Regions from separate parts of the Corynebacterium simulans genome, predicted to be linked through region 2. Evidence: riboswitches for the same ligand, from Rfam matches in the RefSeq annotation. Region 2 holds a riboswitch; the other holds the start of a gene.

Region 1 (10,769 bases), 330 kb from region 2:
CAGGCGCGCAGTGCGTTCAGGTCAAAACTCGCAAAGTCTGGAACGCTACGAGCTAAGTCTCGAAGGTCAGAGCGGTATCCCTTCACCGTGGCTTGCGAACGCCCACGGATGAGCAGCTGGTGCTCGGCAAAATCCTCGATTGCCTCCACCAGCTGCCCAGATAGCTCCTCCGCGCTCCGTGTCATGTCCCAGGAGTCTACTCCAGTTGCAGAAGGCTCAACATTCCCGTGTCTAGCGCAGCGCCTTTTGTCATTTCTGTCTTCGTATCTCATTCACTGCGCCGCCAGTGCTTGCCCTCGCGCATGACCAGCCCCTGTTTCTGCAAAGCCACCAAGAGGTGGACACACAAGGCCACGCGCATGCCTGCTTGTTGCGCGATGTCTTCTGCGGTTGCACCTTCCTCGCTATTTTGTGGCGCGGCATCAAAGACCTTGAGCTCGTTGCGAGATAGCTGCTGCACCTTGCTCGGAGCAAAGTCGAGCTCGTACTGCCCTACCGCATCCACGCTTCCGACGTTGCCCACCAACCCGCGAATCTCATCCACCGATGTCACCAGCTGTGCCCGCTGGTCCTGGATGCGTTGATGGCATCCCAGCGAGCCTGCTGTGGTGACTGGCCCTGGCACCGCCATGGTCACCCGGCCAAGCGCCTCCGCCCAGTTCAAAGTGTTGAGTGCCCCTGAACGAAACGCGGCTTCTACCACCACAGTGCCGGCCGAAAGCGCCGCGACCAAGCGGTTGCGGGTGAGGAAACGATGACGCTGCGGGGTAGTCCCCGGCGCGAACTCAGAGATGACGCATCCGTTTTCCACGATCCGCGCGAACAAGGACGCATTGCGCGCAGGATAGTTAACATCAATGCCGCATGGCGCAACCGCAACTGTTTGGCCACCTGCTTCCAACGTTGCTTCATGGATAGTCGTATCCACGCCCAGCGCCCCGCCCGAAACCGTGGTCCATTGATGGCTGGCCAAGCCCCCAGCCAGCAACTTGGAGACCTCCCAGCCGTAGCGACTAATCGCGCGTGTTCCCACGAGAGCTACCGACTGAGCCACGCATTCGCGCACGGACTTGCCTTTCACCCACAGTGCATGCGGTGGAACGGCCTGGCTATCAAAGGTCGCCGGGGCATCGGCGCCGCCTGCCTGATAGAAACCGAAGGCCTGTGCGAATTCTTCCCGAGGCCATTCAGCATCCTCAGGAGTAATCAGCCGTGCGCCCACGCGCTGCGCCGCTGCCAAGTCTTCGTCCTGCCGCAGCCAGTCCCTCCTACTTGCCGTCTCATCGCGCAACGCACCAATCCAGTCCGCCGCGTGATAGACACCATGCGCCACCTCATCCACGGGGTACTGGGACAACAAACCGTGCAGGGTACGAGATGGACCTTCCACCACTCGGTTGAGATAGACCCAAGCATGCAGCGAAGTAGACAAATTTAAGCTACTCATGCCGCCAGCCTTTCCAACACGCCCGCCCCACGCAGGTCTAGTGCCTTGCCCACATGGTCGATATCAGGCTGGGCGCTGCCATCAAGGTCTGCCAGCGTCCACGCTAGGCGTAGTACACGGTCAACGCCGCGCTGGCTTAGCTCGCCATCTGCAAGATAGGCCGCAAGCATCGCCATTGCAGTCTCCGTAGCAGGACGATTCCGCCGCAAATAGGAAGCCGGCACCGCACCGTTATTGTGAACGGCAAGTCCATCACCGCGCCAGCGCTGCTTCGCTCTATCCCGTGCTTGCGCGACCCTTTCCGCGATTGCCGCCGAAGGCTCCTCATCCACCGCATGCAAGCTCGCCGCCCGGCCCGATATATCCACCACCATATCCAAGCGGTCACGCAACGGCCCCGACAAATTTGTGAGATAGTTCCGTCGTTCAGACGCCCTACACCGGCACTTGCTTGGCTCCTCAGCGGCACAACGGCACGGATTGGCGGCCAACACCAGCTGAAAGCGCGCCGGGAAGGTAACTTCGCGCCGCGCACGCGAGATGGTCACGTGCCCGTCCTCCAAAGGAGCGCGCAGCCCGTCCAATACGCGCGCGGATACTTCGCTGGCCTCATCGAGAAACAGCACCCCATGATGCGCCAAGCTCACCGCGCCTGGCCGCGGGTTCCCCGCACCGCCGCCGAGCAGAGCTGCCCGCGTGACCGAGGAATGCGGCGCAATAAACGGCGCACGGGAGACCACCGCGCCGGGAGTGCCCGCCAAAGAGTGGATGGCTGTGGCCTCGACGGATTGATCGGTGCTCAGCTTGGGCAAGATGGAAGGCAAACGTGCCGCAATCATCGACTTTCCTGATCCCGGCGGGCCCACCATCAACAGGTGATGCCCGCCAGCGGCCGAAACCTCTGCGGCCCACTTCGCTTCCCTCTGGCCCGCGATGTCGCGAAAGTCTGGAACCTCCTCGCCTGCGGGAACTGGTACTTCCATCCCCTGCGCCGAAGGCAATTCCCGGCTGCCGCATGCCCATGCGAAGGCATCGACAAGCGTGTGCGCCACCAGCACGTTCATATCCGGCACCAGCGTCGCCTCAGCCGCATTGCCCGGCGGGATCACCAAGGTGTCGAAGCCCTGGGAACGCGCCGTTAGAAGTGCTGGAATGATGCCAGATACTGGGCGCACGCTGCCATCCAAGCCCAGCTCACCAAGCACCAACGCATTGTCGAGGAGTTCATTGTGCGGCATCTGTGCAGACAAGATCGCCAATGCCATGGGCAGGTCAAAGTGTGCACCTGACTTCGGCAACGCCGCCGGCGCCATTGAGACCACCACGCGCGTCTTCGCCCACGGCAGCCGCGAGTTAACTACCGCAGTACGGATGCGGTCTCGCGATTCCGAGATCGCCGTATCCGCCATGCCCACCACCTGCACTCCCGGCAGCCCCGTTCCCACGTTGGCTTCCACCGTGACCACGTGAGCGGTAACGCCTTCGAGGGCCGTCGTATGGCATCTACCGAGCGCCATGCTCCACCCCTTCGTAGTGCGTGAGCTCAAATCCCTGGCCGCGTGCCACCAGCGCCACGACGTCGAAGCGCACTACGGACAAGGGCTTATCCTGCAGCCACTGCGCCGCAGCTTTCCGCATGCGCGCCAGCTTTCGCGGGGTAACGGCTTCGGCTACCCCAAAAGCATCAGAGGCCCTCGTCTTAACTTCTACGAAAACAATCGTGGCTCCCTCCTGCACGATGAGGTCAATCTCGCCCACCGCATAATGCACGTTGGCGGCCAGCACCTGTCCGCCGCGCTCACGATAAAACTTCGCGGCAAATGCCTCCCCGCGTTTTCCTAAAACCTGGTTCTTATTGGACCTTAAAAGCACGCTTTACTCCCCCAAATTCCGAGCTTTCGCCGCACCCTGGGCTGTGACACCCGCTGAAACGCCGCAAAAGCCGCATCAACTTTCCTTTGTAAGACCCAGTCCAGCGCAGGAGCAAAGAATATAGCTAGCCCCAAAACGCAAAAACGCGCCAACTGTGGATAACTCACCGCGACTTAGGCAAGTTACCGCGACAGGGCGCGCAAAGATGGTGTCGTTTGCTAAGCCAGCACAGCCTTACTCAGGAGCTGACATTTTTAAGGAAATAACTATTCCGGCAGGAGGAAGTCTGGCTTATCCAGCTCCTCAATGTTGACGTCTTTGTAGGTAATCACGCGGACGTAGCGCACGAAGCGAGCGGAGCGGTACATGTCCCATACCCAGGCATCAGACATGCGTACCTCGTAGTAGACATCCGGGCCCGAGGTGTGCGGGATGAGCTCCACGGCGTTCGCCAGGTAGAAGCGGCGCTCGGTTTCCACTACGTAGGAGAACTGGCTTACAACATCTCGATATTCGCGGTAGAGGGAGAGTTCTACTTCCGCCTCGTAGTTGTCGAGTTCCTCGGCGCTCACTTGCTAATCCTCCAAAGTTGTGGGGTCAATGGGCCTTAGCTTAACCCGGAAATCACCTGAACAGTTTCAGGCGCGCGCGAGAAATTTCGCGTGGGCTTGTGCCACGTTGCGATAGCTCATCCGGTGTTCCGGACAGGCACCCAATTGGGCGATCGCTTCCTGATGAATAGCCGTTCCATAGCCCTTGTGCGAGCCCAGACCATAGCCCGGATACTGCCTATCGAGCTCATCCATAACGTGGTCGCGCGTGACCTTCGCCAGCACGCTGGCAGCCGCAATGCAGCGCGCCGCGGCGTCGCCGCCCACCATGGGCAGCTGGGGTGCGGGCATGCCGGGGATCTTCAGGGCGTCGGTAAGCACGTAGTGCGGGCGCACCTCCAGGCGCGCTACCGCCCTGCGCATTCCAGAGACGTTAGCGTGCTGGATGCCGCGAGAATCAATGTCATCCGCCCCAATATGCACCACAGACCAGGCCAGAGCCTTGTCTTTGATGATGGGATAGAGCTTCTCCCGCGTCTTGGGCGTGAGCTTTTTAGAGTCGGTGAGCTTATCCAACTCCGGAATGATCTTCTCCGGCAGAATGCATGCGGCGATAGTAATCGGCCCGCAGCACGCCCCGCGGCCGGCCTCATCGACGCCGGCTACCGGGCCCAGGCCAGCCTTACTCAAGGCCACTTCGTAGGTGCGCTGTTGTTTAAGCTGCCGCATGTTGGATTTTGGGATCGTCGATAAGCTGTGCGCGTGGAATCGGCAGAACCACTGCCTCTACCTTGCCGCGAACATTGTCCACCGGAATCGTGCCCTGCAGGTTATCGCCCAAGTGCGCGCGGGAGTCAAGCGAGTTCGTGCGATTATCACCCATCACCCAAATATTTCCCTCCGGGACCGTGACGGGGCCAAAATAGCTGCCGCCGCAGGCCTCCGAACCAGCTGCGGTATCTACCGGCATCTCTGGCGGGGTCTTGACATAAGACTGGTCGATGGGCTGGCCATCCACCATCACTGCTGGGTCGCCTGCCTCGCAGGAAACGGTCTGGCCTTCGGTAGCGATAACGCGCTTGACCAAAATGTTTTCACCATTAGGCAGCAAGCCGATGGCTGCACCGGCATTTTCGACGCCGCGAACGAGCACGTTATCGGAGCGTTTTACTTCGAAAGAGGAATTCCAGGAATCGGCGCCCGCGAAGACCACGACATCACCGGGCTGCGGATCAGAGAAGTAATAGCTGAGTTTTTGGACCAAGATACGGTCATTCTTACAGCCCGCACAGCCATGCAACGTCGGCTCCATCGAAGCCGACGGAATCAGATACATCCGCCCGATGAACGTCTGCACGAAAGCCAAGACCAGAAACACCACGATGACCGTAGGCAGAAGATCGCGCACGCGCACGCGCTCTTCTTCCGGGGCGTGGTCAACGGCGCGGTTTTCTAGGTTTGTCCGCCGCTTTCTAGGCCTGGATGTCTGGGTCATCTACCCCACCAATGTGGTTGAACGGGAAGAACACGAACATGACCTTGCCGCGGACGTTTTCTACCGGAATGGTGCCCTGGTACTGATCCTGCATGTGATAGCGGGAGTCCGCGGAAGCCGTGCGGTTATCGCCCATTACCCAGATGTTTCCTTCCGGAACGGTAACTGGGCCAAAGTAGGCACCGCCGCAGGCATAGGAACCGGTCTTCTCGTCAACCTTGTAGGTTGGCGGGTCCATGACATAGTCCTGGTTAATCGGCTTGCCATCCACCATCACAGCTGGATCGCCCTCCTTACAGGACACGGTCTGGCCGCCCGTAGCTACGACGCGCTTGACCAAGGTGTTCTCATCCGGCGGGGTCAGCGAGACGTAGCTCAGTACATCCTGAATCTTGTGAATGACCTCGTTGGAAGAACGCGGCGACTGGTAATTGCGGTTCCAGTCATCGGTGCCCTTGAACACCACGACGTCGCCAGGCTCCGGGCCCTTATCTCCGTAGTAGGAAATCTTCTCGGTGAAGATGCGGTCATTGGTGCAGCCATCGCAGCCGTGAAGGGTTGGCTCCATCGAACCAGAAGGAATGACATATTGGCGGCCGATGAAGGTTTGTACGAGGCCTACCACGCACAACACGCAGAGGATGATGAGAAGGGTCTCCAGGAGCCACGGCAGCTCCTTTTTCTCCTTCTTTTCTTTCTTCTCTGATACTTCTTCTACCGGCTTAGCCTCGCTAGTCGCGACGTCTGCGCCATGGTCTTCGAATTCCTTCTCGTTATTCACGGGCTAAATCCTAGCAACAATGGGCCCGAAAACCGGCACCCTGACGAAAGCATTCAGCGAACTCTAAGTTCGCCGAATCCCCCATCAGTCCCCCGCGAGCTCTGCAAACTTCCATCAAAAAGTATTGAATTACTTTTTCTCCTGAAGTAGCGTGCTGTTTATGTCTTTGGGAATAGTTGAACTTCTTTTCATGCTCGTACCGCTACTGATCATCGTTGCGATCGTCGCGGGCGTCGTCTGGTGGGCGAAAAAGGTAAGGAGCGACCAACAAGACATTAAGCACATGCTCACCGAGCAGCAAATGGCCCAGGACTCCACCCAGCAGCCGGGCACCGGCTCAGCACAGATTTAAACGCCGGACCAAAACCAAGAAAACTAGAGCAAAGCTAACAGTCCAGACCTAAAAGTCTAGACATAGCAAAAGCGCCCACTCTCCCTCTCGAACCTCGAATGAGGAACGAAGACGGAGGCGGGCGCTTTCGGCGCTAGAACTAGCGGCGCTCCTTGATGCGAGCCTTCTTGCCGCGCAGGTCGCGCAGGTAGTACAGCTTTGCACGGCGGACACGGCCGCGGCGTACAACCTGGATGGACTCGAGGTTCGGGGAGTGAACCGGGAAGGTACGCTCAACGCCGATGCCGAAGGAGACCTTGCGGACGGTGAAGGTCTCACGGATGCCAGCGCCCTGGCGGCGGATGCACACGCCCTTAAAGAGCTGAACACGCTGGGTCTTACCCTCGATGACCTTGACGTTTACGTCGAGGGTATCGCCTGGGCGGAAGTCTGGAACATCGTCACGCAGCTGTGCTGCATCTACCTTGTCAATGAGGTTAGCCATTGTTTTTCCTTTTCAGTTTAAGACAGAGGACCCTAGCGCCCCTTCAACCTTGAAGAAGCTGACCGGTTCGTGCCTGTTACATAGAACAAAGGAATTCTTCCATACCCACCGCGCGAACAGCAAATTCTTGCAATTCCAAGACAGACGCGCATCACAGGGTTTATGGTGTGTGATGCAAGTACCCCACGGGTGCCCACGAAGAAGTGGGCTGAGATAGGCGCCAAGGCCGCGTCTAGACCGTTCGAACCTGTCTGGTTAGCACCAGCGAAGGAAGTGAGGAAGGCGCCATGTCGGCTACCCCTAACGAGATCCATCCAAAGCACTCTTACTCCCCCATCATCCGTGATGGCCTGGAGGTACCGGAAACCCAGATCGAGCTCGATGACTCGCCCACTGGGCCCAACGAGCCTTTCCGCGTCTACCGCACCCGCGGCCCCGAGTGTGAGCCGGAGGTGGGCCTGCCGGGTCTGCGCAGCGAGTGGATTGCAGGCCGCGGCGACGTTGAGGAGTACGCCGGGCGCGAGCGCAACCTGGCCGATGACGGCAAGTCCGCGCAGCGCCGCGGGGCTGCCTCCCAGGAATGGCGCGGCGAGAAGCGTGCTGTCCTGCGCGCCAAGGCCGGCAAGCGCGTCACCCAGATGCACTATGCCCGCAAGGGAATCATCACCAAGGAAATGGAGTTCGTGGCGCTGCGCGAGCACTGCGATCCCGAGTTCGTGCGCGCCGAGGTCGCCCGCGGACGCGCGATTATCCCGAATAACATCAACCACCCTGAGTCCGAGCCGATGATCATCGGCCGCAAGTTCTTGACCAAGATCAACGCCAACATTGGCAACTCCGCCGTGACTTCTTCTATCGCAGAAGAAGTGTCCAAACTGCGCTGGGCCACCCGCTGGGGAGCCGATACCGTGATGGATCTTTCCACCGGCGATGACATCCACACCACCCGCGAGTGGATTCTGCGCAACTCCCCAGTACCGATTGGCACCGTGCCTATCTACCAGGCGCTGGAGAAGGTAAACGGCGTGGCCGAGGACCTTACCTGGGAGATCTTCCGCGATACCGTCATCGAGCAGTGCGAGCAGGGCGTGGACTACATGACCATCCACGCCGGCGTTCTGCTCCCATTCATCCCGTTGACCACCAAGCGCGTCACCGGAATTGTCTCCCGCGGCGGTTCGATTATGGCCGGCTGGTGCCTGGCCCACCACAAGGAGTCCTTCCTCTACGAGAACTTCGACGAGCTCTGCGAGATTTTCGCGCAATACGACGTCGCCTTCTCCTTGGGCGATGGCCTGCGCCCTGGCAGCCTGGCCGACGCCAACGACACGGCGCAGTTCGCCGAGCTTAAGACCATCGGCGAGCTCACCCGCCGCGCCTGGGAATACGACGTGCAGGTCATGGTGGAAGGCCCCGGCCACGTTCCGCTGAACATGATCCAGGAAAACAACGAGCTGGAACAGGACTGGGCCCACGACGCCCCGTTCTACACACTGGGCCCGCTGGTCACGGACATCGCTCCGGGATATGACCACATCACTTCCGCCATCGGCGCCGCACACATCGCCATGGGCGGCACCGCGATGCTGTGCTACGTCACCCCGAAGGAGCATCTGGGTCTGCCGAACCGTGACGATGTCAAGACCGGCGTCATCACCTACAAGCTCGCCGCGCATGCCGCCGACGTGGCCAAGGGCCACCCCGGCGCGCGGGCGTGGGACGACGCCATGAGCAAGGCCCGCTTCGAATTCCGGTGGCACGATCAGTTCGCGCTTTCGCTCGACCCTGAGACCGCGCAGGAATACCACGATGAGACCTTGCCGGCTGAGCCCGCCAAGACCGCGCACTTTTGTTCGATGTGTGGCCCGAAGTTCTGTTCCATGCGGATTAGCCAGGACATCCGCGATACTTTCTCGGATTCCCTGGGCATGCCGAGCTTTCCCACCGATGCCAAGGCCGGCGAGGCAATGATGTCAGCCGAGTTCAAGGCGCAAGGCTCCAAGCTCTATCAAACGGCAGACAAGGAACCAGCCGACCGTGCTTGATCTGCGTTGTTACTTCGTCACCGGCACCAATATGTCACCGGAGATTGCCGCGGCCGCCGTGCGTGGCGGCGCGGGCGTGGTACAGGTGCGCTCAAAGCCAATTTCTGCCCGCACGCTCTATGATTTGGGCGCCCGCGTGGCCGAGGCGGTACACGAGGTAAATCCGCGCGCGCACGTGCTTATCGACGACCGCGTCGACGTCGCCCTAGCTCTGCGTTGCGCGGGCGCGCCCGTCCACGGCGTGCACATCGGCCAGGACGATCTCTGCCCACGTGCCGCACGTGAGCTGCTCGGCCCCGATGCCATCATCGGCCTGACCACGGGAACGCTTGAGTTAATTAGGGACGCGAACCAGTACGCGGACGTCCTCGACTACGTCGGCTGCGGTCCCTTCCGCGCTACCCCGACGAAGGATTCCGGGCGCACCCCGCTGGGGCTCGAGAGCTACCCAGAGATCGTCGCCGCCTCGCAGCTGCCCGTAGTCGCCATCGGCGACGTCACCGCGGACGATGCCGCCGAGCTCGCTGCAACTGGCGTCGACGGCCTGGCCGTCGTGCGCGGAATCATGAATGCCCCGGACCCGGCCGCCTACTGCGAGCGTCTCCTGAGCGAATTCGAGAAAGGTCGCGCATGAGCGTTGCCATCGTCGGTGCCGGGGTCATCGGCCTTGCCACCGCAGTAGAGTTGGCCCAGTCAGAGATCAAAGTCGATGTCTTCGACCCAGCGCCAGCATCCGGCGCCACGCACCATGCCGGCGGCATGCTGGCTCCCGCCGCGGAGGTGGTCTATCAACAAGACCCGCTCTTTCCGCTGATGCAAGCCTCAGGCAAGTGGTATCCGGAGCTTATCGCGGCCGTCGCCAAGCACAGCGACCTCGATACCGGCTACCGCGACGAAGGCACGCTCGTGGTAGCCGCGGACCGCGCCGATTCCCAGCATTTGTCAGAGCTCATGGACTACCAGAATGCGCACGGCATGCAGGTCGAGCGCATCACCGTGCGGCAGGCGCGCTCCCTCGAACCGGGGCTGAGCCCACGCCTGGCCGGCGCTGTCTCAATTCCTGGGGATACGCAGGTCTTCCCCCGGCAATGGGCGCTCGCGCTATACGACGCCGCGGAAAACCTAGGCGTGCACTTTCACCGCACAAAGGTCACACACATCGGCGATGGAGTCGACGGCGGAATGGTACACACCGAAGGAGGTACTTTCGCCGCAGACCAGGTGGTGCTGGCCGCCGGACTGGGGGCGAATAGTCTTAGCGAATGGTCGCAACCGCTGCGCCCAGTCTACGGCGACATCCTGCGCCTACGTGTGCCAGAGCAACGCCGCCCACTGCTAGACCGCGTGGTGCGCGGATTCGTGGAAGACCGCCCTATCTATCTGATTCCACGCGGCGACGGAACCATCGCCGTGGGCGCGACCAGCCGCGAGGATAGCCTCAATGCCCCGCAGGCCGGCGGTGTCTATGACCTGCTGCGCGATGCCATCCGGGTGCTGCCGGGCATCGAAGATTGCGAGTTCCTAGAAGCCACCACCGGCGCCCGCCCGGGCACGCCTGATGATCTTCCCTACCTGGGGCGCGTGAGTGACAGGCTCATTGTCTCCACCGGGTATTTCCGCCACGGCATCCTGCTGGCCGCCTTCGGTGCACGGTGTACGCGCGAGCTCGTCCTCGGCGAGGACCCCAGCATCGAACTTTCGGCCTGCGACCCGCTGCGCTTTGCGCGCTAGAGCCGAAGTAA
Region 2 (10,769 bases):
AACCTGCGCACGATGGTCAACCCATAGTGCTGCGGACCCTAGGGAATGCTGTGTACTCCCTAGGGCGTTTGTTTCAGCCCTAGAGCCAGTGGTTGCGTCGGAACCACCACCACATGACCGCGACCACGAGCACCATGACGCCTAGCGCCATGAAGTAGCCGCCGCCCCAGTGCAGTTCCGGCATGACATCGAAGTTCATGCCGTAGATGCCGGCGACCAGGGTAGGGGCAGCCCACATGCCGACCACCGCGGAGATGGTGCGCATGTCGCTGTTTTGCTGCATGGTCACCTTGGCAACGGAGGCGTCGATAAGCGAGGTTAAGCGCTCGTCGAAGCCCGCAACCTGGTCCTTGACCACAAGCTCGTGGTCGTTGACGTCGCGCAGGTAGGAACGGATCTGCTTGGAGATGAGATCCTTGTGATCATTGGTCATGGCCTTTAGCGCTACCGAAAGCGGGTCAATGGCGTGCTTCATCTCCAAGATCTCACGCTTAAACATGTAGATCCTGTCGATGTTGAACTTGGTCTGTGGGGTAAAGACCTCTTCCTCGATCTCATCGATCTCTATTGCGATGAGGCGAACGATCTCGGAGTAGCGGTCCACCAGCATATCCAGAATCTTCCAGGCCATGGCTACCGGGCCGAGCTCAACCAAGTCCTGCTCGTCCTGCACGGTGTAGGCGAGATTGGGCAGCTTAGCCGAGTGGCGCACCGTAATGATGAAGTTGTTGCCCAAAATCATCTGGACCTCACCAGTGGAGATGATCTGGCGCTTATCGGCAACCTCATCATGGTCGCGGTAGTTAACCGAGCGTGCGACGACGAAGAGCTGGTCATCATAGCGCTCCAGCTTGGGACGCTGGTGCGCCTGAACGGCGTCTTCCACAATCAGCTCGTGAATACCGAACTCGGAAGCGACCTTCGTCATCTGGGATTCATAAGGCTCATGCAGACCCACCCAAACGAATCCGCGGCCATATTCCTCGACGGTCCGGAGTGCGGAGTGAGGGGTGAACTCGCCCGGTAGTGCCTCGCCGTCGACGAAGACACGGCAGTGTTCTATCGCGCGCTCAGCTGGAACGGAGAAGGTGCGGGAGGAACTAGGAGGATCGTTTCTCTTGCGTGGCCTAAAGGGCGACGGGACAGACGGCATCGTTTCAGCCTCCTTCACTTCTATAACGTTTGCGCGCCAAAACAGGTTCGGCAGGCAGTTTTACTTAGCGGCTAAATCCTACACTGCTTAGGGCATATACTAGTTTTCATGCCTACCTGGAAAGAAGTAACCGCAGCTAACCCCGCGCACTCGGAGAATTTCGCACGCAAATGGAAGATGCTTGCTGCGCAGGGCAAAGACATCCACGGTGAAGCACGGCTTGCCGACGCCATGGTGGAACGCGGCTCTCGCATCCTCGACGCCGGCTGTGGCACGGGCCGCCTAGGCGGCGAGTTGGTGAGCCGCGGCCACACGGTGGTGGGCGTCGACGTGGACCCGATCCTGATTTCGCATGCCGAGCATGACTTTCCGGATGGCCAGTGGGTAGTCGGCGACTTGTCTGAAGACGAGATTCCCGAAGGCGACTTCGACCTAGCGGTATCTGCAGGTAACGTCATGACCTTCCTGGCAGTAGATGGCCGTGAGGCAGCCCTGCGCAATATCTACAACTCGCTGCATTCCGACGGCCGTTTTGTCGTCGGTTTTGGTGAGGGCCGCGGCTGGGCATTCGATGACTTCCTGACCTTAGCTAAGGAGGTGGGCTTCCGCGTTGATTTCCTTTTCTCCTCGTGGGATATGAAGGTCTTCAAGGAAAGCTCCACCTTCCTGGTGGCGGTTCTCACGCGCCCGGGCGCTGACCTTCTCTAAACGCGCTTGAGTAGCTGATACGAGCTGCTATGAAAGCCCTGCGAGGCGTCGCAGCATATGGCCATGGTCCACCGGGCCGTGGCCTTTTCCTACGTTTAGGGCATCCGCATTGGCAATCGCCTCGTGCAGCCAGGTGGTGGACCATTCCAGAGCCTCTGCTAGATCTTCGCCGGCGCCCAATCGTGCTGCCAGTGCCGAAGACAGTGAGCAGCCGGTGCCGTGGGTGTTCTTGGTCTCTACGCGCGGGCTCGATACCTGCACTAAGACGCCGTCCGCGCTTACAGCAGCGTTTCCTGCATCGCCGGATGGCAGGTGGCCGCCTTTGACGATGACGGCAGTGCCGGTATCAGCAGCCCAGCGCTGGGCGATGACCGTAGCCTCCTCGAAGGTCTGGGCCTGCGGAGTATCTGTGAGCACCGCGAGCTCCTTCAAGTTCGGCGTAATCACGGTGGCCTTGCTGCACAGCTGCCGCACTGCGGCCTCAGCTTGCTCGTCCAAGAGGCGATCGCCACTCGTTGCGACCATGACTGGGTCGAGAACAACCGGCGTGGAAGGTGCTAGCTGGTCTAGAAACTTTTCCACGGAGGCGGTGATATCTGCATTGCCGAGCATGCCGATCTTGACGGCGTCAACCGTGACGTCGTCAAGCACTGCGTCCAACTGGGCCTGTAGGAACTCCAGCGGCGGCGTGTGCACCGAGCGCACGCCCTGCGTATTTTGCGCCACCAGCGCCGTTACCACGGACATGCCATAAGCACCCGCAGCCATAAACGCCTTCAAGTCCGCTTGGACGCCGGCGCCGCCTGTCGGATCGGTGCCCGCAATGGTCAATACGCGCGGCAAACTACCCCGTGGATGAGAATTCTCCACAACTATCCCTTCGCTAGTGCTAACTAAGTGCAGGTTCTAAGGGTCTAATCTCAGCCGCAGGCCTGCGGCACCCCTTGTTGTAGAAGTGAGATTAACAAAGACTGGGAGTGCACGAAGGCGGTTTGCCTAGCTTATCGGCAGGTAGTGCGTTGGAGGCCCCGTCTATTATCACGCAATGTTGCGGAGTTCAGATGCATCGACAAAAGAAGAGTCCAGCTCCCACGGCGTTGTGGGAGCTGGACAATGCATCAACCTAATGCGGACTATGCCCTAGTATTCGGTACTGCAACGTCAGAGATTTTTTGAACAATGACTTTCTGGCCCTTGAATTTGCCGCTCTTCATGATAGCTACGCCATGGCCTGCGTGCTTGGCATCGTCAGCGCGCATGTTGGCGCGGTGGCCGCTGGAATTGTGCCAGCTGTTCCAGACGGCTTCGGACACATCATTGGTCATGATGATCGCAATGTTTTCGCGTTCATTGAACTTAGGGTCGTGGTAGAACTGGCCGGTCTCAGCAAGATAGTTTGCCCACTCCTGAGCGCGCTGATCCATCGTGCTGGAGCGCTGTACCGCCTCCAAACCATACTTTGCGCGGTACTTGTTGAGCTCGTTGAAGACGCGGGTTTGATCTGCAGCCACGTTGAAGTTTCCGTTGCTAGGGCTCGTAACCGAGGGATTGCCCGGCTGCGGTGCATTGGAGCTAGAGCCCACTGAACCGCCGGTGAAAATACCGACGAGAGTCAGGATGAGAGTGAGAAGGCCGGCCAGAATCTGCGGGACCATGTTGAGCAAGGAAGTAGGCATAGAGAACCGTCCTTGTAAGGAGAGAAGGGGTAGATACATTTCTCATATAACCACCCGTCACGCGTCTTCGGACGTGGTTCCGCAGAAACGAGATCAAGGACACAAAATCCCCCGCACACCAGGTGGTTTGGTGGTTGTGCGGGGGATAGCTGCAACAGTTAGAACAGCGACTATTTGGGCCTACTTGTTCTTGTTGATGAAGTTGCGAGCGATGCGCTGCTGCTCGGTGATTTCGAGGTTGCCGCGGTCGCGGGAGATCATGTTCTGGATCCAGTTCACCGCGACGGTGGTGCGGTTGCGGAAGCCAAGGACGTACATGATGTGCAGTCCCATCCAGGAAACCCAAGCCGGGAAGCCATCGAACTCGGTCTTGCCCATCTTCACAACCGCGTTGAAGCGGGAGATGACGGCCATGGAGCCCTTGTCGAAGTACTCGAATGCCTCGCGCTCGTTGGCGGTGGACTCCTCGTCGACCTTTGCCTTGATGAGCTTGGCCACGTGTGCGCCACCCTGGATCGCAACCTGTGCCACGCCAGGCAGGCGGTTCAGGGAGATCATGTCGCCGACCATGTAGACGTTGGAGTGCTGGCCCACGGTCAGATCATCATTAACGGAGACACGGCCAGCGCGGTCTGCTTCGACGCCTGCCTGGTCAGCAACCATCTTGCCCAGTGGGGAAGCGGCCACACCGGCGGACCAAATCTTGGTTGCGCCCTCAATGGTGACGACTTCGTCGTTCTTCATGTTCTTGTAAGTGACGGCGTCCTCGGTGACGTCAGTGACCATGGCATTCAGACGCACATCGACGCCAAGACGCTCCAGGGTGCGCTGCGCCTTGCGGCCCAGGCGCTTGCCGAATGGCGGAAGAACCTGCGGTGCGCCATCAAGCAGGTAGATCTTGGCGCTGGTGGTGCCGTAGTTGGAGTACTGGTCACGCAGAGTGCGGTTAGCCAGCTCGGCGATCTGGCCGGTCAACTCAACACCAGTTGGGCCGGCGCCGACGATGACGAAGGTCAGGAGACGCTCGCGCTCAGCTGGGTCGTCAACGAACTCGGCCTTTTCGAAGGCGGAGACGATTCGGGAACGCAGCTCCAGTGCGTCATCCAGGGTCTTCATACCCGGAGCGAACTCAGCGAAGTGATCGTTGCCGAAGTAGGACTGTCCAGCGCCAGCGGCGACGACGAGGGAATCGTAGGCGAAGGTACGCTGGAAGCCCTCCAGCTCAGCGGTAACGGTCTGGCCTTCCAGGTTGATGTCGGTGACTTCGCCGTTGACGAAGTGAGCGTTGGCCTGGTTGCGCAGTAGCTGACGGGTGGAAGGAGCAATCTCGCCGGCGGAAATCATGCCGGTGGCTACCTGGTACAGCATCGGCTGGAAAAGGTGATGGTTCTTCTTATCAATCAGGGTGATCTCAACGTCAGCGTACTTCAGCTGCTGAACTGCATTGAGGCCGCCGAAGCCGGCGCCGATGACGACTACATGGTGGCGTCCGCCTGCAGGGCGGTAAGGGGTTTCAGCCATAGTGGGGAGATACCTTCCTAAGAAAGCGAAAAGTTTTGTACCGAATCAGTCTAAACCCTAGTCACCGTACATGCATACTTTATGTAGGCTAAACAGCTCCTTCTTCGGCATGGCGGCGCATCTAGGTGGGCTTTTCACACTAGGGTTAATTGGAAGCCTTCGTGCACGTAGACGTTTGCCAAGGAGAAAACCGGACCAATGGGTGATTTTCCACATCTAGCCACCATCGATGCCAATCAGTGGCCGAGCGTAGCGACGCTTCCGGCGGTGAGCTTTGCACGTTTTAAAGCCCGGCGTGCGGAGGCGGAATTCGCCAAGGCCTGTGATCTCGCGGAGTTGGATCTGGATCCTGAATCTAAGGCAGAGGGCGGACCAGACCTTTCCGTGTTGCACGACGCCCTCTTCATTCGCATCGCAGCCACCGGCTGGCTTGGCTTTGCGGAATCTTATCTGGCGGGCGAGTGGACCACCGCTGACTCTGACAAGCTGGTCAAGGTATTGCGTGGACTGCTGCGTGCGAATTATCGCCCGAAGGCGCGCGAGCTCGACGTCGAGCATTCCACCCCGGGTGAGTTACCCGTGGAATTGGTGCGTCTTTATGCCGGTGATGGCTATACCCATTCGGGCGGCATCTTTGCCAGCGGCGTTCCCACGACAGTCCGAGAGGCGGTGCCTAGCTTTAGTCCACAGGCTGGCCGCAAGGAACCTAAGGAGCACTTCGTTGACGTCACGCACGTTAGTGAGCCGACTGCGGTGGACCGTACCGATCTAAAGGATGGCCAAGAGCGTGCTGCGCAGTGGCTTCTCGACGCCACGCGCACCGGCGCCGGCACTCATCTGCTGGTTTATCCCGCAGCCGGAATGAATGTGGCTGTCGAAGCAGTCAACAGGCGGGCGACGGTGGATGTGCTGACTGCCGACGCCGAGCAAGTCGAGGACTTCAACGAAACCCTAGTGCTCGAGGGCGCAGCAGATTCGGTACAGGTTCAGCAGATCGATGACACCGTGCCGCATCCGAAACAATGGCGTGGTCGCTACGACGCGATCATCAGCGTGGAAAAGCTAGAGCTGCTTACGCCTGCAGAGCGCAAGCGCTTCGTGGGGATTCTGGATCGCTCTCTGATCCCAGAGGGCAGGGTCGCGCTCGCCTCGACTTTTGCTACCGAGACGATGACCCCGGCTGCCCGCTCGGCGTTACAGGTACTGCGCGCCTATGTCTGGCCCGGTCTGGATTACCCAACGCTCGAGGAAACGCACAAGCTTTTCGACCGCAACTCGAATCTGCGCATCGTCGCGCAGACGCACGTGGGCGGTCACTACGTGGAATCGCTACGCGAGCAGCGCAGCTATTTCGATGGTCATCTACGCGAAGCCGCGGCGGCAGGTTTCGATCCTGTGTTCCGCCGCCTGTGGACTTTCCAGTTTGCGTTGCGCCAGGCTTTGCTGGAGCTTGGCCAGGTGGATGCCGTGCAGCTCACGGCCACCCACCGCCACCGTGGTGGCCGCCGTTAAGGCGTGACCACTGGGCGCGAAGCCCGCTCGAGCAGTACCGCGATTGAGTCGTAGGCCTTGCCGGAGATCATCTCCAGGCCCATCTCACAGGTGCGGTTGTCGGAGACGAAGGCATCGAAGTCTTCCGCCTCCAGGCTGGCTCGCTCCTCACGGGTGGCAGATTCCACCAGCTCCGGGTGCAGCATGACGCGGTCACCAGCGGAGCCGCAACACATGGCGCCCTCTGGCACCTTGGCTTCGCCGCAGAGTCCGGCCAAGGCAACGAGGTCATCGCTGATACCCATGTGGTGGGTAGAACACGTCGGATGTACTGCGATCCTGCCCATAGAGTGCACGATCGGCAGGTGAGGGGCCACTTCATCGCGCAGCCATTCCACAACATCCATGATGCGCAGCTGATTCCACAGTTTTAGCTCGGCGTCGGAAAGCTCTTCTGGCACGTTGTCGAGCAAGCCATGAGTGCAGCTGGCGGCGTCGACAATGATCGGCAGTGCGCCCTCGTCGGACCACTGCCAGAGATCGCGCACGATCTTGGTGGCTTGGTAGGTAAAACCCTCCTTATAGCCCTTGGATGACCACGGGGTCTGGCGTCAGCATTAGCGCTTCAGTTCTTTACGCCGGAGGCTGCGTTGCCTGGCGTCGTTGCTGCGGTGTGGGCGAACATTACTGGCGCCGTGTTCGCGGCGCTGGTTCGCCGCAAGCCTTTGCCGGGAGAAAGCGGACCCGGAGGTGATGCCGAGACTGTCGGTGAGTCTGACTCTAGTGCACGGAGGGAGGCAGACGAGGTTTCTGTGCCTGCCGGTTAGATGGGAGATTGGCCAGCCCTGTCTGAAATGACATAATGTACATTATCGGACATTTATCAATATAGATAAACGCGATCGCCCGCCATTTTCGCGGTTGTCCGGCATACACTTACACCACCGTTTAAAGTAACTGTGACTTTAAGCGGTGGTGTTTCCGTTACTGGCGTTTGTATGCGTTAAACAATTGGAACCCCGTCAGACATCCCAATAAGACTGCAACGCCGAGCAACAACCACATCTGTTGGATGCCGACGAATATGGCAAAGCCAATCAACACTACGAGCCTGAACCAGATGATCGGAATCAGATGTTTGGAGTTCATCACTATCTGATTTTCTACTTCTCGAGCGTTACACGGATATTAACTTCGCCTTCTTCGGCGATCTTTGCGGCGATTAGTTCTGGGGTCTCAATTCCATAATCCAGTCGGTTCACCGGAATGTTGCCGCCCAGGACAATCGTCTTGCCGTCACGGACAACGTCAAAATCTTCACTAACCTTCTTCGTCTTGTCCTTAATAGTAAGCTCGCCCGTCAGTGTCACCTTGGCCAACGAGCCGTCCTCAGGAACGTTCGACAAGTCAGCGGGCTCCGTCAGCTTGAAGCTGGCCTCCGGGTACTCGCGCGTGATGAAGAGCTTGTCCTTCATATTCTGGTCACGGACCTTCTTATCCGTGGTCAGGCTGGTCATATCGACAACGATTGTGCCTTCTTCAACCTTTTGGTCCTTAATTACGGCCTGACCTTCAACTTCCTTGGTGGAACCCGAGGTGCGGGTTTTCTCAGCAGGTAGGATTTCGTCGATGCTGAAGCCAACTGAGGTGAAATTATGCGGCGTACCAGCGATAACGTGCCATTTGCCGTCTAGTTCAGTGCTTGCTGGCTTGGTATGTGTGGCGTCGACAGGCTTGGTCTCTACGCCACGGCCCATGTAGATCGAGTAAAACAGCGGGCCAAGCGCCACCAAGGTTGCAATGAGGATCAGCACCACGAAAATGGAGATGACCAGCTTGCGGTTACGTAGAAGTTTCTGCATTTGTCCTTATCTCAATTCCTCGAGCCGACGTGCCAGAGTGACAAGCTCCGTGCATAGCTGTTGAAGCTCTTTAGCGTCCGCGCCTTCCTGTGCGGCAATCCCGATGTCCTCTGCGGAGCAACGCAGCTCAAACAGGCCGTCGCGAAGCGCGTCAGCGCGTTCGGGCGTCATGATGACAGCGTCTTTCGGAATCGAGGTTCCAGAGACGTTGTTGCGCTGCTCGTATGCTCGTTGTTTGCAAGATGGGCTGCAGAATTTACGAGGGCGTCCACGCCCTCCTTGCGGGATCTCCTTGCCGCACCATTGGCATGTGGCTTGGGCGCGGTCGCGGGTAGCTTGACGGATCACCTGATACACCTTAGTCCATTTATCCCGGGGTGGGAACAAACCCGCGGAGTACTTCGTTATACTGTTAGTTTCTTGGGTGATGTATGTCTACCCTTCCAAGCACACTTTATGAAAAGGATGATGTTGCATGGCAGATCGCGTACTCCGTGGTAGCCGCATGGGCGCCGTCAGCTACGAGACGGACCGTGACCACGATCTCGCACCACGCCAGATGGTCAAGTACCGTACCGAAGATGGTGACATCTACGAAGTTCCTTTCGCAGATGATGCGGAAATTCCTGAGGAGTGGATGTGCAAGAACGGTAAGCTTGGCACCCTGATTGAGGGCGAAGGCGTTGAGTCCAAGCCAGCTAAGCCACCACGCACCCACTGGGATATGCTGCGTGAGCGCCGCTCCATTGAGGAGCTGGATGAGCTTCTCAGCGAGCGCATTGAGAACCTGCGCTCCCGCCGTCGTTCTGCCGCTCGCCTGCTCAAGGAACAGCAGGAGAACCAGGGCTAGTGCGGCCTTCCCCAGCGGAGAAACGCAGCTAAATAGAAATAAGAAAGCGGCCTGTCAGCTCTCCTAGATATTAAATCTAAGTGTTAAAGGAGAAGCTCACAGGCCGCTTTTGCGGGCTTAGCCCGACGAAGTACTTGGTGTACTACTTGGAGTTGCCGAACTGGTGCTTGAGCAGAGACTTGACCTCGTCTGCGAAGTCACCGGTCCAGGCAAGGCCTTCCTTGACCTTGGCACCCAAGCCCGGGATGTTGCTGTGGCGGTAGGTGTAGGATGCGATGTTTCCTACCTCACCGGCGAAGTTCTTGACCTGCTCAGAGCGATGCGCGACGCCCCACTTGGTTACCTCCATCAGTGAATCCTTGACGAAAGAGCCGTCAAGCTTAGACTCGCCGTACTCGCGCTCGGTGAAGGTGATTGGCACCTCGCGTACATCCCAGCCGTCTTTGACGGCGCGGAAAGCAAGATCTACCTGGAAGATGTAGCCAGCCTTAGACAAGTCTTCGAAGTCGATGGACTCGAGCAGCTCGCGGCTGAATGCGCGGTAGCCTGCAGTCATATCGGACAGGCCTGCGCCCAGAGCCACTGAGATGTAGATATTGCCCAGGCGAGACAGGTACTCGCGGGAAGCCGGCCAGTTGACGGTCTCGCCGCCTGGAATGTAGCGGGAGCCGATTACCAGATCAGCGCCCTTGTCGATCTCAGCGAGCAGCAGGTGCAGTTGCTCCGGTGCGTGAGAGCCGTCAGCGTCCATCTCACAGAGAACCTGGTAGTCGCGCTCTAGGCCCCACTTAAAGCCGGCGATATAAGCGCCCAGCAGGCCACCTTTGCCCTCACGGTGCAGGACGTGCAGCTTTTCGTCTTCAGCTGCGAGCTTATCCGCTGCTTCACCGGTGCCGTCGGGAGAATTATCGTCAACGATGAGGATGTTGACCTCTGGCGTTGCCTTGCGGACGCGTCCGGTGATTAGCGGAAGGTTTTCGATCTCGTTATAAGTCGGGATGATAACCAAGGTGGAAGCGTGGGTGTTGCTCACGTTTTTAAAGCTCCTCTTTGTTTGCTGCCGCTAAGACGGCAGAGTTTCTGCGTGGCGCGCTTAAACAAGGTTTCTTCCGCAATGAGCGAAGAGCCCACAACGCGCTGACTGTACCAATGATAACCATCAGCCATTGCAGGAGCGAACCAAACCTTACAGCGATCGTCGTACCCTCGCGCAGCGGAAGCGTCTCAATCAGATACTTGGGCTCAAAAATTTCGCTCTGTTGGCTCACCGTGCCATCTGGGGCGACGATGGCGGAGACGCCGGAGGTCGCCGCCACCACAACCGCGCGGTCGGTCTCCATGGCGCGCAGACGGCTCATGGCCAACTGCTGATAGGTCATGTCGGAGTATCCGAAGGTGGCGTTATTCGTCGGCGTCGTAAGAATCTGCGCCCCATTGCGAATCGAGCTGCGGAAGGCTTGGTCGAAAGAAACCTCGTAACAGGTAGCCACCCCAACCAATACGTTGTT

The links. A riboswitch is a leader RNA that binds a small molecule or an ion and turns the genes downstream of it on or off. The one in region 2 is predicted to bind thiamine pyrophosphate.
Region 1: linked by a shared signal. The riboswitch ahead of thiC (phosphomethylpyrimidine synthase ThiC) and the one ahead of thiD (bifunctional hydroxymethylpyrimidine kinase/phosphomethylpyrimidine kinase) in region 2 are both predicted to bind thiamine pyrophosphate.

What each region holds. Positions count from the first base shown of each region.
Region 1 is NZ_CP014634.1:2,471,679-2,482,447, reverse strand. It holds gene WM42_RS11595 (tyrosine recombinase XerC) at 1-185, opposite strand, end outside; gene dprA (DNA-processing protein DprA) at 269-1,447, opposite strand; gene WM42_RS11585 (YifB family Mg chelatase-like AAA ATPase) at 1,444-2,964, opposite strand; gene WM42_RS11580 (YraN family protein) at 2,951-3,319, opposite strand; gene WM42_RS11575 (DUF2469 domain-containing protein) at 3,586-3,891, opposite strand; gene WM42_RS11570 (ribonuclease HII) at 3,958-4,599, opposite strand; gene lepB (signal peptidase I) at 4,586-5,365, opposite strand; gene lepB (signal peptidase I) at 5,343-6,146, opposite strand; gene WM42_RS13385 (hypothetical protein) at 6,337-6,498, shown strand; gene rplS (50S ribosomal protein L19) at 6,638-6,982, opposite strand; TPP riboswitch at 7,158-7,273, shown strand; gene thiC (phosphomethylpyrimidine synthase ThiC) at 7,270-9,027, shown strand; gene WM42_RS11540 (thiamine phosphate synthase) at 9,059-9,661, shown strand; gene thiO (glycine oxidase ThiO) at 9,658-10,758, shown strand.
Region 2 is NZ_CP014634.1:64,920-75,688, forward strand. It holds gene WM42_RS00300 (PaaI family thioesterase) at 1-27, shown strand, start outside; gene corA (magnesium/cobalt transporter CorA) at 80-1,153, opposite strand; gene WM42_RS00310 (class I SAM-dependent DNA methyltransferase) at 1,262-1,861, shown strand; gene thiD (bifunctional hydroxymethylpyrimidine kinase/phosphomethylpyrimidine kinase) at 1,889-2,731, opposite strand; TPP riboswitch at 2,719-2,816, opposite strand; gene WM42_RS00320 (CAP domain-containing protein) at 2,995-3,537, opposite strand; gene WM42_RS00325 (NAD(P)/FAD-dependent oxidoreductase) at 3,718-5,058, opposite strand; gene WM42_RS00330 (class I SAM-dependent methyltransferase) at 5,257-6,570, shown strand; gene WM42_RS13490 (heterodisulfide reductase-related iron-sulfur binding cluster) at 6,567-7,097, opposite strand; partial or broken gene WM42_RS13540 (hypothetical protein) at 7,152-7,376, shown strand; gene WM42_RS00340 (YceI family protein) at 7,713-8,411, opposite strand; gene WM42_RS12815 (hypothetical protein) at 8,418-8,759, opposite strand; gene WM42_RS00345 (RNA polymerase-binding protein RbpA) at 8,887-9,261, shown strand; gene WM42_RS00350 (polyprenol monophosphomannose synthase) at 9,404-10,294, opposite strand; gene lnt (apolipoprotein N-acyltransferase) at 10,299-10,769, opposite strand, start outside.